Regions from separate parts of the Desulfoplanes sp. genome, predicted to be linked through region 1. Evidence: predicted binding sites of a transcription regulator. Region 1 holds the regulator's gene; the other holds the start of a gene.
What was found. The regulator HrcA, encoded in region 1, represses chaperone genes, less so after heat shock. The targets are predictions, from matches to a motif close to TGTTAGCACTCNNNNNNNNNGAGTGCTAACA.
Positions count from the first base shown of each region.

Region 2: a site for HrcA is predicted at 1,226-1,256, ahead of groES (co-chaperone GroES). Genes of this name have one in related genera too.

Region 1 covers NZ_JBUDSQ010000024.1:7,746-16,603, reverse strand. Annotated here, with positions in the region: gene ACY692_RS07250 (pyridoxal-phosphate-dependent aminotransferase family protein) at 1-964, shown strand, start outside; gene ACY692_RS07245 (DUF1844 domain-containing protein) at 1,270-1,641, shown strand; gene rfbD (dTDP-4-dehydrorhamnose reductase) at 1,883-2,779, shown strand; gene hrcA (heat-inducible transcriptional repressor HrcA) at 2,934-3,965, shown strand; gene grpE (nucleotide exchange factor GrpE) at 4,121-4,675, shown strand; gene dnaK (molecular chaperone DnaK) at 4,893-6,806, shown strand; gene ACY692_RS07220 (penicillin-binding protein activator) at 6,911-8,858, shown strand, end outside.
Region 2 covers NZ_JBUDSQ010000013.1:20,573-29,430, reverse strand. Annotated here, with positions in the region: gene serS (serine--tRNA ligase) at 1-880, opposite strand, end outside; gene groES (co-chaperone GroES) at 1,295-1,585, shown strand; gene groL (chaperonin GroEL) at 1,683-3,332, shown strand; gene ACY692_RS04585 (NAD(P)H-dependent flavin oxidoreductase) at 3,582-4,688, opposite strand; gene ACY692_RS04580 (chemotaxis protein) at 5,108-6,067, opposite strand; gene ACY692_RS04575 (aldehyde ferredoxin oxidoreductase family protein) at 6,524-8,257, shown strand; gene ACY692_RS04570 (MoaD/ThiS family protein) at 8,699-8,858, shown strand, end outside.

The DNA.
Region 1 (8,858 bases):
GACCGCGGCCGTGACCAACCTGTTCAAGCCCGGGGACACGGTCCTGGTCATCGAAGGGGGCAAGTTCGGAGAACGCTGGTCGGACATCGCTGATGCGCACGGGCTGGAGATGATCATCCTTCCGGTCACCTGGGGCGAGACCGTCAAGGTCATCGACGTGCTGAACAGCCTGGACCGCTGGCCGGCCATCAAAGGGGTCCTTATTCAGGCCTCGGAAACGTCCACGGGCGTGCTCCACCCCATCCAGAAAATCGGCGAAGAGACCACAAAGCGCGACGTCCTCCTGGTCGTGGACGGGATCTCCGCAGTGGGTGTCTCTCCCTGCCCCATGGACGAGTGGAACATCGACTGTCTGCTGACGGGCTCCCAGAAGGGGCTCATGCTTCCTCCAGGGCTCGCGTTCATTTCCCTGGCCCAGCGTGCCTGGGATCGGGTGGAAACGGTCAAACCAAAAAATTTCTATTTCAATCTCCCCAAGGAACGGGCAAAGATCGAAAACCGACAGACCCTGTTCACTCCGGGCATCGGCCTCCTCGTCGGACTGGCCAAGAGTCTGGAACACTTTGCCGGGGACAGGCTGGAAACGATCTTCCGTAAACAATGGGCCCTGACCAGGATGGCTAGAGCGGGCATTTCGGCCATGGGTCTGGAGCTTCTGGCCCTGGACCGGTTCACCTGGGGACTGACCTCCCTGCTCGTGCCCCCGGGCATCGACGCCTCCAAGGTGCTCGAGACCATGGCCGATGCCTACGGTGTCGTGGCGGCGGGCGGCCAGGGAGACATGAAGGGCAGGATGATCCGCCTCGGCCACATGGGCCATGTGGACTGGAGCGATCTCCTGGCCGGTCTATACGCGTTGCGCCAATCCTACCTGGCCTGTGGCGGCTATTCCGGCTGTCCGGACTATCTGGAACAGGCCATGAATGCCTATGAACAGGGTCTTGAAGACTCGGACCGGGGCTGAACCAAACACCCATCAGTCCTCCCTGTACGGCCTGACGGCATCTCCGGACAACCGCTCCACATGTCGGGCCCTGAAAGGACCCTCACCGTTCCGGCCCGGTTTCCGCCCCTTCCCGTCGTTCACGGCGTAGGCCTGGATCTTGAGGGACCATGACGTGGCCAAGACGCCAAAATAACGCCGATTCCCGGGAGATCCCCGGCCACGTCCGGAATAACTGTCATAGTCTCCTGTTCTCTGTCTTTTCCCCTGTAGGGGCAGGTCCCGTACCCGCCCTTTGGATAAACGATCCACCCCAAGGAGTCCGCATGTCCGAACCCAACGATCCCTGCCGGGACAATGCATCGCCGGCCGAAACCGAACAACGCCGACAGGCCGAGGAGCAGGCCGCCAAGGAATACCGCCAAACGGCCAAGACAACGGAATCGAGTCAGATGCCCAAACTCGACTTTTCCACCTTTGTCATGTCACTGAGCTCCACGGTATTGGTCCATTTGGGCGAAATCCCCGACATCCAGTCGGGACAGGCCTCCGTGAACATTCCCCTGGCCAAACAGACCATCGACATTCTCGGAATGATCCAGGAAAAGACCAAGGGCAATCTGACCTGCGAAGAAGAACGGTTGATCCGGGATCTTTTGTTCGAACTCCGGGTCAAGTTCGTTCAATGCAAAGCGTAGCCGTGGTACGGCCAATCTTACGCCATCCCTTTTGCTCAAAGGGCGTATCCACGATGCAGGCCGGGGACGTGTGGAATACGAGCGGTTCCCATGTATCAAGCCCGTAAGCTCGACCACGGAGATACCGGACCGGGTCCGGAATGACGATGCCCCGATCCGGCATGTTATCCACCGCCCCCATCATGCCGATAGTGCCATCCGACGACCTGCTAAACAATCACTCCAGGACAGAGATATCGCCATGGAACAAGACAAGAGACAACCACCCCCCCAAAAGGCATTGATCCTTGGGGGAAAAACCGGCCTGCTCGGGCAGGCCCTCGCGCGGATTCTCGTGGAGCAGGGCTGGGAGAGTCTCTGCCCCGGCCGGGAGGACCTGGACGTTTTCGATCAGGCCATGCTCGAGGAATATATTGGACGGCACCGGCCGACCCACCTATTCAACACCATCGGTTATACCCAGGTGGACAAGGCCGAAGACGAGCCCAAAGAAGCCATGCGCATGAACAAGAAACTGCCGATACTGCTGGCCCGAACGGCTCAGGCATTGGATCTCCCGTTCATCCATTACAGTACGGATTTTGTGTTCGACGGCAAAAAATGTTTCCCCTACACGCCCGACGATGCAACCAATCCCTTGTCCGTCTATGGCAAAACAAAACGGGAAGGCGAAAAAGGGATAATGGGTCTTGCCTGGGACAAGGCCCTTATCATCCGCACCGCATGGCTCTTTGGCCCCTACAAGACCAATTTCGTGGACAAAATCCTGGACCTGGCAGCAACCCGTTCTTCTCTGGACATCGTCCACGACCAGGTCGGTTGCCCCACATACACCCTGGACCTGGCATGCTACACATTGGCGCTTGTCCAGGCAGGGGCAAAGGGTATCTACCACCTGACCAACACGGGCCACGCCTCCTGGTGTGAACTGGCCGCCGAGGCCATTTCCTGTGGCGACTCTCCCTGTCATGCCAAACCGATCTCCTCGGCGGATTTCCCACAAAAGGCGGTCCGTCCAGAATACTCTGTTCTGGACTGCTCAAAATTCACCGAAAAAACCGGCTTGACCCCACGCCCGTGGATCCAGGCCCTGCGAGCCTATCTTTTCAACCGGGACCATTCCTGTCCCAAGGAGTAGGACGCCCCTCCGCCCCGCAGACGATCGGCCCCCTCCCATCCATGTGCGGGGGCCGATCCAGCCACCCTTCCAGACGTGCGCACCATCTTGACATTCTCAGTTCCGATGCGTATTTTTTGGCACTCCTTTAAAGAGAGTGCCAAGCAGGTGAACCATGGAACTTTGTCCCCGTGAAATCGATGTCCTCACGACGATCGTCGAAGAATACATAGCCACTGCCCGGCCAGTGGGCTCCCGGGTTGTCGCCAAAAAATCGCGGAGCAAACTCAGCCCCGCCTCCATCCGGAACATCATGGCCGACCTCGCGGACCAAGAGCTTCTTGACCAACCGCACACATCGGCCGGCCGGATCCCGACAATCAAAGGGCTGCGTTTTTTTCTGGACAGCGTCCTGCAACCCAACCCCCTCTCCGGCCGGGACAGGGACGTTATCTCCGATGACCTCTACCATGCCGGCTCAGACCCCACGGATATTTTCCGACAAACCTCAAAGGTCCTGTCTTCCATCTCTCAGCAGGCATGCCTTGTCCTTGGCCCCAGCCAGGGAATTGTCCACTGGAAACATATCGATTTTGTGCTCCTGACCCCGGGCAAGATCATGTCCATTCTCGTGCTCCAGGGGGGGATCGTCCAGAACAAGATCATCGATGTGGATACGGAGGTAACCCCGGACGATCTGTTCAAATACGCAAATTTCCTGAACAGCCATTTCCAGGGACAATCCATACACGCCGTCCAGAACAAAATCCGGGCACAGATGAAGGCCGCCCAGAAGGTGTTCGATGTTTTGTACCAGCGGGCCCTGGACCTGGCCGATCAGACCTGTTCCACGGAAATGCACCGTGAAATCTTCGTTGAGGGGGCGAGCAATCTCCTTTCACAGCCCGATTTTACCGATCTCCAAGCTATGCGGGATATATTCAAACTCTTGGAGGAACGCTCCAGGCTCCTGGAACTTGTAGACACCATATTTGACGAGCAGGAATCACGGATCATTCTTGGCCAGGAACGTTCATGGGATGATCTGGAATATTGCTGTCTGGTCTCCTCGCCATACACCATTTCCGACCAAACCGCAGGCATGATAAGCATCATAGGACCCGTACGTATGGACTACGCAAAAATCATCCCCATGGTTGACTTTACCGCCCAAGTACTTAGCAAAATGCTCCAATTGCGGTTCTAGCCCGTTCCAAGGGCAACGGATCACTCCACAACCATAATCCATGACGATCGCATGGCAGAACCCTGCCATGCGATCGTCGCGATCACCACGCTACGGCGGACTGCGTCTGTCCGCTTACATCCCTGTCAGGCTGGGACATCCAAGGAGACGAACAAATGAAAAAAGACAAGCAGAAAACCCCTCCGGGCAAGGAAACACCCCCCGAGAAGGACAAACAGGTCCAAGAGAATGCAGAAACCGGCGAGCCCTCCCTGGAAGAGGAATACGCACGGATCTGCGCCGAACTCGAAGAACAGAAACAGGAATCGTTACGGATTCTCGCGGAGTCGGAAAATCTTAAAAAACGGCTCCAGCGGGAAAAAGAAGATTTCCGCAAATTTGCCACCGGCAATATCATCGAAGAAATCCTTCCGGTCATGGACAATCTCGAACTCGCCCTACAGCACGGGCGGCATGAAAAGGGGTGCGAAAATCTCGTCCAGGGCGTCGAAATGACCCTGAACATCTTCAAGGAAGCCCTGCAAAAAAATGGCCTGACCATCATCGGCCAGGAGCACGTCGGCGTTCCGTTTAATCCGGCCGAACACGAGGCCATGTCCCAGGTAGAGGACCCGAAAATGGACGGAGGATGCGTGCAACAGTTACTGCAGACCGGATACAAACTCCACGACAGACTTTTGCGTCCAGCCAAGGTCATGGTAACTAAATAGTGCTATCCACCATGCGGACACCCAGAGGACCAGTGCCTGTTTTGCCCTTTTTGCATTCCCGCCCCTTTACAAGATTGTTTAGGGCATTATGATTCACTGCGGGTTCGTTCCGCCCCGCGGTTCGGACCAAAAAATGCGGGCCGACCAGCAAACAGGGCCCAGCACAAGGACCAAGCACTTGACACTTTTTGATACCACACTTTTTTAGGAGGACAGTATGGGAAAAATTATCGGAATAGATCTCGGAACAACCAATAGTTGCGTCTACGTCATGGAGGGCAAGGACGCCAAATGCGTCACCAACCCCGAAGGGGGGAGAACCACGCCATCCATTGTCGCGTTCACCGACAAGGAACGGCTGGTGGGTGAAATCGCCAAACGCCAGGCGGTCACCAACCCTGAAAAGACCATCTTTGCAGTCAAACGACTCATGGGCAGAAAGTTCGACGACGCCCAGATCCAGGCATGGGCCAAAAAGAGCCCTTACAAGATCGTTGCCGGCGCCAATGGCGACGCCTATGTCCAGGTCGATGACAAGAAATACAGCCCCGCCGAAATCTCGGCCATCATTCTGCAGAAGCTGAAAAAGGACGCCGAGACCTACCTGGGCGAAACCGTCACCGAGGCGGTCATCACCGTACCGGCCTACTTCAACGATAGCCAGCGCCAGGCCACCAAGGATGCCGGGCGTATCGCCGGACTCGAGGTCAAGCGGATCATCAACGAACCGACAGCGGCCTCACTGGCCTATGGTGCGGACAAGAAGTCCAATGAAAAGATCGCGGTTTTCGACCTGGGCGGGGGTACTTTTGACATCTCCACCCTGGAAGTCGGGGACAACGTCGTCGAGGTCCGCTCCACGAACGGGGACACCTTTCTTGGTGGTGAAGATTTCGATGACACCATCATCTCCTACCTGGTGGATGAATTCAAAAAGGAAAACGGCATCGATCTCGGCCAGGACAAGATGGCCCTGCAGCGTCTCAAGGAGGCCGGAGAAAAGGCCAAGAAGGAGCTCTCCACGTCTATGGAAACGGACGTGAACCTGCCCTTTATCACTGCCGACCAGAACGGTCCCAAACACATGAATCTCAAGCTGAGCCGGGCCAAATTGGAGTCCATGTGCCAGAATCTGGTTGCCAAAGTCGAATCCCCCTGTCGCAAGGCCCTTGCCGATGCCGAGCTCAAGGCCTCGGACATCAACGAGGTTCTGCTTGTCGGGGGACAGACCCGCATGCCCCTGGTCCAGTCCAAGGTCGGCGAAATCTTCTCCAAGGACCCCAACAAGAGCGTCAATCCTGACGAGGTGGTTGCCATGGGTGCGGCCATCCAGGGTGGTATCCTTGCGGGTGACGTCAAAGACGTCCTCCTCCTCGATGTCACTCCGCTCTCTCTCGGTATCGAGACCCTCGGCGGGGTGTTCACCAAACTCATCGAACGGAACACGACCATCCCCACCCGCAAGAGCCAGACCTTTACCACGGCCGCTGACAACCAGCCTTCTGTGTCTATCCACGTGCTCCAGGGGGAACGGCCCATGTGCGCGGACAACATGACCCTGGGACGGTTCGAATTGACCGGTCTGCCTGCGGCCCCCCGCGGCGTTCCCCAGATTGAGGTCACCTTTGACATCGATGCCAACGGTATCGTCAACGTATCGGCCAAGGATCTTGGGACGGGCAAGGAACAGTCCATCCGGATAACCGCCTCCAGCGGGCTTTCCGAGGACGAGATCCAGAACCTGGTCAAGGATGCCGAGGCCCATGCCGACGAGGACAAAAAACGGCAGCAACTCATTGAGGCCCGCAACCATGCCGATACCCTGATCTATACCACGGAAAAATCCATCCGCGATCTCGGTGACCAGCTGGACGCCACCCTCAAGGGTGAGATCGAATCCAAGATCGAGGCCCTGAAAAAGACCATGGAAAACGAAGACGTGGAGGCCATCACCCAGGCTACCGAGGAGCTGGCCCAATCCTCACATAAACTGGCCGAAAAACTCTACGCCCAGAAGTCGACCGAAGGCGAACAGCCTGGTGGGGAACAGCCCGGTGCCGGACAGGCCAGTGACCAGACCAAGTCCGATGACGAAGACGTCGTGGACGCCGACTATACCGAAGTGAAATAGCCTTGACAGGCTAAATCCCCCTTCCTATAGCACAAGGCCTGGACCGAACACGCGCGTCGGTCCAGGCCTTTTTTTGGCCAACCCCTTTCTCCTGCCCGCAGTACATGAAAATACGAATCCTACTCTTCCTGCTGACCCTGTCCCTGCTTGTATGCACGGCATGCGGCAAAAAAACGACCGTCCGGTCCACCCCCCAAGGGCCCGCCGTACCCTCCCAACCCACCGAGCCCGGCCTGTTTAAGCGGGCCGACCGAGCATGGCAATCAAGGGACTACGGGGAAAGCCAGCGGATCTACGGTCTCCTGTCCAAGGACCCAACCCTTTCGGACCGCCGTGCTCCCGTGGTCTGGCAACGACTCACCGAGAGCGCCCTCGCAAACCGGGACACGTCCCAGGCACGGAGGGCCCTGGCATCCTGGGCGGACGTTCCCACCGGCGTGGACAAATCGTGGCCCTGGATCCGGGCCAAGGCTGCCCTTCTGCGGTTGGAACAGGACGACAAGGCCGCAACCCCGTTTCTCACCTCCGTCCTGGACAACGACAATATCCCGAAAGACGTGAGAGCAAAGGCGGCAAAAGCTCTCGTCGCCCAGTACAAACGCGAGAATAACCTGCCCGGCCTGTTGCATGCCTACGGGACCCTGTACCATTTAACGGCATCATCCGAAATCCAAGGAGATCTGGAAGCCGAACTCAACGCCATACTGAGAGAGCATCCCCTTGCGCAACTCTCCAAGGCCCTCGGGACGGTCCGGGAGGATCCCAACAACGCATTCCCCAAAAACATCCTTACCGGCGTCTATGATATCAAGCGATTGGAGGCCGATCCCGAGCTATGGCCCGAGGTGTGGCACGGTCTCCGTTTACTTGGAACACGGGGCCTATGGAACGGTCCGTATCCCTTTGCCGATGATTTAGAAAAATTCACTGCCCGCTTTGGACAACCCCGCAAGCACATTGCCCTGATAATTCCCTTGCAGGGGCCATACGGCACCATAGGCTGGCAAATCGCCCGCGGTGTCGGGGCCGGACAATGGTTGCTCGGAGGCCGCGGGATGGATCTGGACGTGACCATCATCAACTCCTCCGCCCCGGGCTGGGAAAAGGAACTCACCGGCCTCGCCACGACCTGCGACATTGTCGGGGGGCCGCTGCAAAAATCCACGTGGCAAAAAATCCGCGATCTCTCCCTTGTCGACGGACGGACTTTTTTTGTTTTCATGCCCACGGTCGAAGACGAGGGTACGCGGGCTTGGCGCTTTTTCGGCAGCCCCCGCGATCAGGTCAGGGCCATGGTCCAATCCGCCTTTGCCTGCCAGGTCTCGCGTTTTGCCGTCCTCTATCCCAATGAACCCTATGGAAGGCGGATGGCCCAATATTTCTGGGAGGAGGCTACCGCACAGGGTGGCCGAGTTACCGGATTGGCCGACTACCCCCCAAAGCAACCATCCCAATGGGGCAAGACCGTGGCCACCTTGCTCAGGGCCCAGGATCTCAACGAGGACGAGCTCAATCCGGAACCCGACTTCAAGGCGGTCTTTCTCCCAGATTCCCTCAAAGGGGCGCGGCTCATTGTTCCGCAATTTTATTTCTATGACGAAAACAGGCTCATGTTTCTCGGTCCCCAGCTCTGGGGTCAGGGAAAAAATCCGGACAGCCCCCTGGAAGAGAATTATTTTCGTCTGTCCGTGTACCCCGGAGCATGGTGGGCGGACAACCCGGGCAGCGGGGTGCAAACGCTGCAAAATGTTTTGGAACAAAGCGGCCAAAAGGGCGCGGATTTCTGGGTCGCCCTGGGGTTTGACTTCATTCGATTCGCGGCAGGACTGGGATGCACGTCAGGAGTGGCACGGCAAGGACTGAACGAAACCCTGTCCGGCCCCCAATCCCTTGACTGGGCAATGGCCCCTTTGGAGTGGGACAGCCAGGGGCGGGCATCCCAGGACTATTTCATTTTCCAACCAACCCGCGAAGGGCCGCGCATCGCCCTGCAGGAACAGATATCCCACATTATGGATGTCCGTGAAAACCGACGCCAGCAGAGGATCGTCT
Region 2 (8,858 bases), on a different contig from region 1:
AGTGTTCGGGATGGGCGATCCTGACCATCTCGACCTTGTCGAATTGGTGCTGCCGGATGATCCCCTTGGTGTCCTTGCCATAGGACCCGGCTTCAGATCTGAAGCACGGCGTGAAGGCGGTCAGGGCCGTTGGGAGCTCCTCTTCTGTGAGGACTTCGTCCCGGAACAGATTGGTCAGGGGCACCTCTGCAGTGGGAATGAGATAGTAATCGCTATTTTCGAGTTTGAAAAGGTCTTCGGCAAATTTGGGAAGCTGTCCGGTCCCCAGTAGGGAATCCTTGTTGATGATCGCCGGGGGCATGACCTCGGTATACCCGTGTTCACCGGTATGCACGTCGATCATGAAGCTGGTCAGAGCCCGCTCCATGCGTGCGGCCCAGTCCTTGAGCACGACGAATCGGCTGCCGGTCAATTTGGCCGCCCGGGGGAAATCGAGTCCTCCCAGGGAGGTGCCGATCTCCCAGTGTTCTTTGGGGATAAATAAAAATCCGGGTTTTTCCCCCCAGATTTTTTCCTCACGGTTTTCTTCCTCGTCCCTGCCCACGGGAACGTCCTGGTGGGGGACATTTGGAATGGTCAGCAGAAAATCTTTTGTGGCGCTATCCACCTCCTTGAGTGCTCCGTCCAGTCTCTTGATTTTTCCCGAAAGACCGGAAAGTTCTTCCAGAAGGGGGGAGGCATCTTCCTTGTTCCGTTTTTTCTGGGCCACCTCTGCCGAAGCCTTGTTCCTGCGGCTTTTGAGTTCCTCGACTTCCTGGAGGATCCCGCGCCGCTTGGCATCGGTTTTGAGAAACTCGGCAAGGTCGAGACTCGAATGTCTTTTTTCAAGGGCTTCGCTGACCTGGTCAAAATGGGTCCGCATGAATTTTATATCGAGCATGGGGTCACTCCTGAAGGATTTCGCAGGGATCGGTGTTCCCTTGGTGTGCCGGATCGTGTTTTTTGTCTGACAATGACGGGGCATGGGTCTCGTATTCCCATGGTTCCTTTTCTGAAAACGTTTCTCCGTGCCCAAATATATTGGTTTTGTCAAAAAAAATTAAATTTTATCCGCTGGATTTTCTAAATAAGAAAAAGAGTAAATCGAAGCTTTTTAGAGAAAAAATTAGATAAATTTAGAAAAAAATGTATATTTTCCAAAAATGATTTATAGTAGGCTTTGAAGGGTATAAAAAAATCATATTCCGCCCTTGTAATTTCTTTTGCGATGCTTAGAATCCCGTCCTGTTAGCACTTCTTTCAGTCGAGTGCTAATCCATCCAGTTATCAATCAACTTATTTGGAGGTAGAACAGATGAAACTCAGACCGCTTCATGACCGTATCCTGGTAAAACGGGTAGAGGAAGAAGAAGTAACCAAGGGTGGCATCATCATCCCTGACAGTGCCAAGGAAAAACCCATCAAGGGTGAGGTCGTGGCCGCAGGTCCCGGCAAGACCGCCGACACCGGCGATACCGTACCCATGGGTGTCAAGGAAGGTGACCAGGTCATCTTCAACAAGTACGCCGGAACCGAGGTCAAGATCGAAAGCGAAGAGCTCTTGATCATGCGTGAAGACGATATCCTGGCGGTCATCGAGGCCTAGTTCGAAAAAAGGTCGGCGCCATGCCCTGGTACATCAGGGGCTGATCGCGAATGTTTCATGTTTTATCACTACGATCTCAACAAAGGAGACAGATACAATGGCTTCCAAGATTATCAAATTTGACGAAAAAGCCAGAGAGGCTTTGAAAAACGGTCTGGATCAGCTGGCCGATGCCGTAAAAGTTACCCTCGGACCCAAGGGCCGCAACGTGGTCATCGAGAAATCCTTTGGCGCACCGATCATCACCAAGGATGGCGTGACCGTGGCCAAGGAAATCGAGCTGGAAGACAAGTTCGAGAACATGGGCGCACAGCTGGTCAAGGAAGTCGCTTCCAAGACCTCCGACGTCGCTGGTGATGGTACCACTACCGCCACCATCCTCGCCCAGTCCATCTTCAAGGAAGGGGTCAAGCTGGTTGCCGCCGGCCGTAATCCCATGTCCATCAAACGCGGTATCGACAAGGCCGTTGAAAATGTCGTGGCCGAACTGGACAAGGTAGCCAAGCCCACCCGTGACCCCAAGGAAATTGCCCAGGTCGGTACCATTTCCGCGAACAACGACGCGACCATCGGTAACATCATTGCCGAGGCCATGGACAAGGTCGGCAAGGAAGGGGTCATCACCGTGGAAGAGGCCAAGGGCTTCGACACCACCCTGGACGTTGTCGAGGGGATGCAGTTTGACCGTGGCTACCTCTCTCCCTACTTCGTGACCAATCCGGACAAGATGGTTTGCGAAATGGAAGAGCCCCTGATCCTGATCAACGAGAAGAAGATCTCCAGCATGAAGGAACTCCTGCCCGTTCTGGAACAGGTCGCCAAGATGAGCAAGCCCCTGGTGATCATCGGTGAAGACATCGAGGGCGAGGCCCTGGCCACCCTGGTCGTGAACAAGCTGCGCGGTACCCTGAATGTCGTGGCCATCAAGGCCCCCGGCTTCGGTGAAAGAAGAAAGGCTATGCTCCAGGATATCGCCATTCTTACCGGCGGTCAGGTCGTCTCCGAAGACCTGGGCCTGAAGCTCGAAAATATCACCCCCAACGATCTCGGCAGCGCCAAGCGCGTGGTCATCGACAAGGAGACCTCCACCGTCGTCGACGGTGCCGGTCAGGCCGAAGACATCAAGGCCCGCGTCAAGCAGATCCGCAACGAGATCGAAGAGACCACCTCGGACTACGACCGTGAAAAGCTCCAGGAACGCCTGGCCAAGATCGTCGGCGGTGTTGCCGTGATCAATGTCGGCGCAGCCACGGAGACCGAGATGAAGGAAAAGAAGGCCCGTGTGGAAGACGCCCTGAACGCAACCCGCGCCGCCGTTGAAGAGGGCATTGTCCCCGGTGGTGGTGTGGCCCTGGTCCGTAGCCAGGCCGTGCTCGACAGCGTCAAGGCAGCTGACGATGATGAAACCGCCGGTGTCGAAGTTGTCGGCCGCGCCCTGGAAGCCCCTATCCGTCAGATCTGCACCAACGCCGGTTATGAAGGCGCAGTCATCGTCGAGAGTGTCCGCCGTGGCAAGGATGACTTCGGCTTCAACGCTGCCAATGGCGAATTCGAAGATCTGGTCAAGGTCGGTGTTATCGATCCCAAGAAGGTTACCAGAACGGCTCTGCAGAACGCCGCTTCCGTGGCCTCCTTGCTCCTGACCACAGAGGCCGCCATTGCCGAGAAACCCGAAGAGAAGAGCGACATGCCTCCGATGCCTGCAGGCGGCATGGGCGGTATGGGCGGCATGGGCGGCATGATGTAGGTCCGCCCCTCCGTTTACAGCTGTTACGAAAAAGGCCGGTCCCTCAAAGGGGCCGGCCTTTTTCGTTGTGCTGTTCCTTGAAACCCCCGTGGACCGCGTAGAAGGATGCAGCCGGTCATTGGGACAGGGGGTGTTCTTGGTGGTTGGAGGCCATCCCCGGTGTGATCCGGGATATTGCGAGATTTCTGATGGATCCTGGAGATCCCGGCGGTTGCGTCGGAATGACCTGGAGAGGCGCGGGGGGCTCGGTCAGGATGCCGTGGCCACCAGTTCTGGGGCGCGCGCAACGGCTTCCTGGAATTCACGCTTCAGATTCTCGAACAGTTCATGCACGGATATGATCCCCTTGACCCGGGGGGCATTGGATCCGGCGAAGGCGAATCCGTGTTTGAGCAGACCCTTTTTGGCATTCACCAGGGCCATGGCGATGCAGTAGGGGCTCTTGGTGTGATCGCAGGTTTTGATGCAGTGGAAGGGACATTTGAAGGGCTTGCGCATGCCGTTTTTCACGTCTTCCAGGAAGGCGTTTCTAATGGCACGCCCGGGCATACCCACCGGGCTCTTGATGATCTCGAGATCATCTTCACCCGCATCGACCATGGCCTGCTTGAAGGCATGGTCGGCATCGCACTCGTCCGTGGCCACGAATCTCGTTCCCATCTGCACGCCCGAGGCTCCCAGGTTGAGGAATTTGAGGATGTCCCCGCCATCGTACACGCCACCGGCCGCAATGACCGGGATCTGTTTTTCCGGAGTATTGAAGGGGGCCACGGCCCTGACGACATCCGGGACCGACCTCTCCAGGCTGTAGGCCGGGTCGTCGATTTCTTCGGGTTTGTATCCCAGGTGTCCACCCGCCTTGGGGCCCTCGACAACGAAACCGTCGGGCAGGTATTTGAACCTGGAAAGCCATTTTTTGCAGATGATCTTGGCCGCACGGCCTGAAGAAACAATGGGGACCAGCTTGGTCCGGGCACCTTCGGGGATATATTTGGGCAGATCCAGGGGAAGCCCGGCCCCGGAAAAGATGATATCCGCCTTTTCCTTGACCGCAGTGGTGACCATGTCGTTGAAATTGTTCAACGCGACCATGATATTCACCCCGATGATCCCGGATGTCTTTTCACGGGCCTTGCGGATTTCTCTGGAAAGGGCCCGTATGTTGGCCTGGCGGTAATTGGACCCGATATCCTTCTCGCACATACCGATCATTGCTGCGGCAATGACGCCGATGCCCCCTTCCTTGGCAACGGCCGAGGAGAGCCCGGACAGGGAGACCCCGACGCCCATACCCCCCTGGATGACAGGGAGTTTTGCGATCAGGTCGCCGATCTTGAGTTCTGGAAATAGTGACATGTGGTGACTCCTTTGCCGGCGGTACAATATGCCGGCATTTTTGAGTGTCCACTCAAATTTTTGGCATGTATACCGAGGGGTTTTCTTGGTGCTTGCTGCGGTGTATTGAGTGGACGTTTAATCAGTAGAATAAATCTGTGTATCTGAAAGAGAGGGGCCGGTCAAACGGACGGCGGGTGTGGGGGGCTCAGCAAAACATTCCGGGATGATTGGTAAAAGCAAGCCAGGGGCGTCGGCGCGGCCCCGGAGGGATGATTATGCGAAAATGGCATCGGGCTTGAGAAGATGGGGTGAGGAACACTTCCACACCCGTCTTGGCCCTGATCTTGTTGACCAATGCGTCCCTGTACGGACAATGGTCCACAAGGCACGGGGCGATGTGCATCGCGCAGAGGCGGTTCGGGGGCACGGATCGCTGATCACGCGCGTTGCAGATAGTCGGCGATGAGCTGTTCGGCGCGCGTGGCCAGCTGCTGTATTTCCGGCTTGGAGACCTGATCGTCGGCCCCCACTGCCTCGCCCTTATGCTTGAGCCGTTCGGTGACCAGAGAGGAAAACAGGATGACCGGTAGGTTCTTGAGCACGGGATCGGACTTGATACGTTTGGTCAGGTTGAGTCCGTCGATCATGGGCATCTCTATATCCGAGACCACGATCTGGACGAGATCGATGGGCCGAACATCTTCCGCCACCGCCTGCTCCTTGATCTGGACGAGCCGGTCCCAGGCCTCCTTGCCGTTGTTGACGGTTTCAATATCAAAATTGGCCCGCTGGAGATATCCCTTGAGCATGTTCCTGACCACTGCGGAGTCGTCGACAACCAAGGCCCGGTAGCGATTTGTGCGGTGCAGGGTCGGCAGGGGCTTGTCCTGGAGACACATGCTCGGATTCAGTTCGGCGATGATTTTTTCCAGGTCGAGCAAAAAGATGATTTTTTTGTCGATGTGGACCACGCCCGTGATCGTATTGTCGGAAAATCCTCCCAGGTATTGGCTCGGTGGTTCGACTTCGTCCCAGCCGATCCGGTGGATACGATTGACCCCGGAGATGAGGAATGCGTTCACCACTTCGTTGAATTCGGTCACGATGGCCTTTGGATTTTCATCTCCGGGTTTGGTCTTGTGCAACCACGTGTGCAGATCGATGAGGGGGATGACCTTGGACCGAAGATTGAATGCTCCCCGGATGGCCGGGTGGCCGGCATCGGGGATTTCGATGACCTTTTCCGGGGCCCTGATGATTTCAAGCACCTTGGCCACATTGACACCATAGTATCCGCGGTAGACAGTGGGGTCGTCCGGGGTGGCCTCGTCGAGAAAAAATTCCACGATTTCGAGCTCATTGGTGCCAGATTCGAGAAGGATGTGCGATCGTTTCATGAGTGCCCTGTGCTCGGGATGTATTTGGGAGGATATGTTGTCGTACAAAATTTTTTCTTACCTGCCTGAAAACCGGGATTTGATCAATACGCGTCTGGACTGGCCATGCAGGGCGACCCCGAGGGTGTCCAACGGGATGCGGCGCATAAAGGGATACGGGGACACCATGTCCCGGAGATGTCCGGGAAAAGTGACCGTTTCGTTATCTTTTGGCAAAGGAATCGACATCTTCCGGGCCGGGGAAGATTTCAGAAAGATATATTACGATGTCCATTGAGACATATGTCAATAAACCCCGTAAGAACCGCTGGAAAATTCTTTACAAGGCGGTAAAGGGGGATAACATATAACGTATTAATACATCAAAATCGATGATGTCTGATGAGGCATAGCGGACCGATCGTCGAAACAAGCAAGCCCCATGCCGAATATGGGATGAGGACAAAGGAGTTGGGTATGGCACAACTATTACGGATCAATACACGGGAAAGGACTTACGAGTATCAGGAACTCGGAGCGTATGCCGGACTTGGTGGCCGGGCCCTGACGTCCAAGATGCTCCTCAACGAGGTCCCCCCGACCTGCAACCCCATCGGCCCGGATAACAAACTTGTCGTGGCCACCGGGCTGCTTGCCGGAACCATTGCGGCAAATTCCGGACGGATTTCTGTGGGCGCGAAATCTCCTCTGACCGGGGGGATCAAGGAATCCAATTCCGGGGGGATGCTCGCCCTGAAGATGGCCAAGCTCGATCTGCTCGCCGTTGTCCTGGAGGACAAGCCCGCCAAGGACGCTCCCCTGTGCACTATCAAGATCACCAAGGACGGGGTCAGTTTCGAGGACGCTGCAGATCTGGAAGGGACCGGAACCTATGCGGCCGCTGAGAATCTGCTGGCAACCCACGGCAACAAGACCGGTGTCATGCTCATCGGTCCGGCCGGAGAGACCTCACGTTTGGCTTCTTCCATCCAGTTCACCGATCCCAAGGGCCGTCCCGCCCGCGCCGCCGGTCGCGGTGGTCTTGGTGCGGTCATGGGCTCCAAGCGGGTCAAGGCGCTTGTCGTTGACGACGCCGGAGGCATCGGTTCCGACTATGCGGACAAGGAAGCTTTTAAGGAGGCCTCCAAGCGGTGGGCCCAGATACTGCGTGACCATCCCGTCACCGGTCAGGGACTTCCCACCTTTGGTACCGCTATCCTGGTCAACATCATCAATGAGGCCGGAGCCCTGCCCACAAAGAACTTCCGCGAAGGACGGTTCGAGGGGGTTGCCGGGATCACCGGTGAAAAGATGGTCGAGTTCATGGAAGAACGTGGGGGCAGGGCCAAGGAAGGGTGTCATCCCGGCTGCATGATCCAGTGTTCCCAAGCATACAATGACAAGGCCGGCAAATATCTCACTTCCGGTTTCGAATATGAGACCGTGTGGGCCTTCGGTGCCAACAGCATGATCGACGATATCGACGCCATCGCCCAGATGGACCGTATGTGCGACGATCTCGGGCTGGACACCATCGACATGGGTAACGCCATCGCCATGGCCATGGACGGTGGGGTCATCCCCTGGGGCGACGCACAGGCCGCTATCGACCTCATGGGACGGATCTATGACAAGAAGGATCCCTTGGGCCGGATCATGGGCAACGGGACCGCCTTTGCCGGTGAGGCCTTTGGTGTGGAACGCATCCCCGTGGTCAAACGCCAGGCCCTCCCAGCGTATGATCCCCGTTCGGTCAAGGGCGTCGGCGTGACCTATGCTACGACTCCCATGGGTGCCGACCACACTGCCGGGTACGCCGTGTGCCAGAATATTCTCAAGGTTGGTGGTGATGTCGATCCCTTGAAGAGCACGGACGATAACATCGAGACCTCAAAGAACCTGCAGATCGCCACGGCCGCAGTGGACGCCACCGGTTTGTGCCTGTTTGTGGCCTTTGCCGTTCTGGATACCGAGGACTCCCTGGATGTGATTGCCAAGATGATCAGCGCCAAGTATGGGATTGATTTCAAGGCCTCGGATGTGGCACCCGTGGGTATCGGTGTCCTCAAGGACGAATATGCCTTCAACGAGGCCGCCGGTTTTACCAAGGTCCACGACCAGCTGCCCGAATTTTTCAGCAAGGAAACACTGCCCCCGCACAACACCCGGTGGGAATACTCCATCGAGGACCTGCAGAAGGCCAAGGTGTAATCTTTTACTGAAAAACGTGATCTGAAAACGAGAAAAGGCGGCCGCAACGGCCGCCTTTTTTTTGCCTGAATATATTGGGTAGGATGGTGCCGTAGCTTTGCTGCGTTGGTACGTCGTCTAGGACGTGGTCCGGGATCTTTCGGGATTGCTGGAAACTGTTCCAAGATTCCGGAGAGGTGCACGGACCTGGGAAAGCCCGGGGCAAGCGCAAGATGACGTCGTTTACGGGGCAAATCTTTTTTATGCGAGCACACGTTCGAAAAACATCGTTCACAGCAACCGCGGACGATACTCTCCATAGGCGCTACTCTCTGTTTTTCTGCGGTTCCCGGGGCGCAAAAAACGGGTGATTCATGATGTACATTTACAATCTTGGGTTTTGGAAAATGTACCCGAATATGCACCTGGATTTACAAAATGGTTTGGGTAGAGGAGGGATTCATGCTCATAGATGTACAATGTTTCGCTACCCTGGCTTCCCATAGTCCCAAGGATGGGAGCCTGGACGTCGAGGAAGGCACGAGGATCGATGATCTCCTCGCAAGCCTGGAAATTCCCATTGATGAAGTCCGGCTGGTATTCATCAATGGGAAGAACCGGC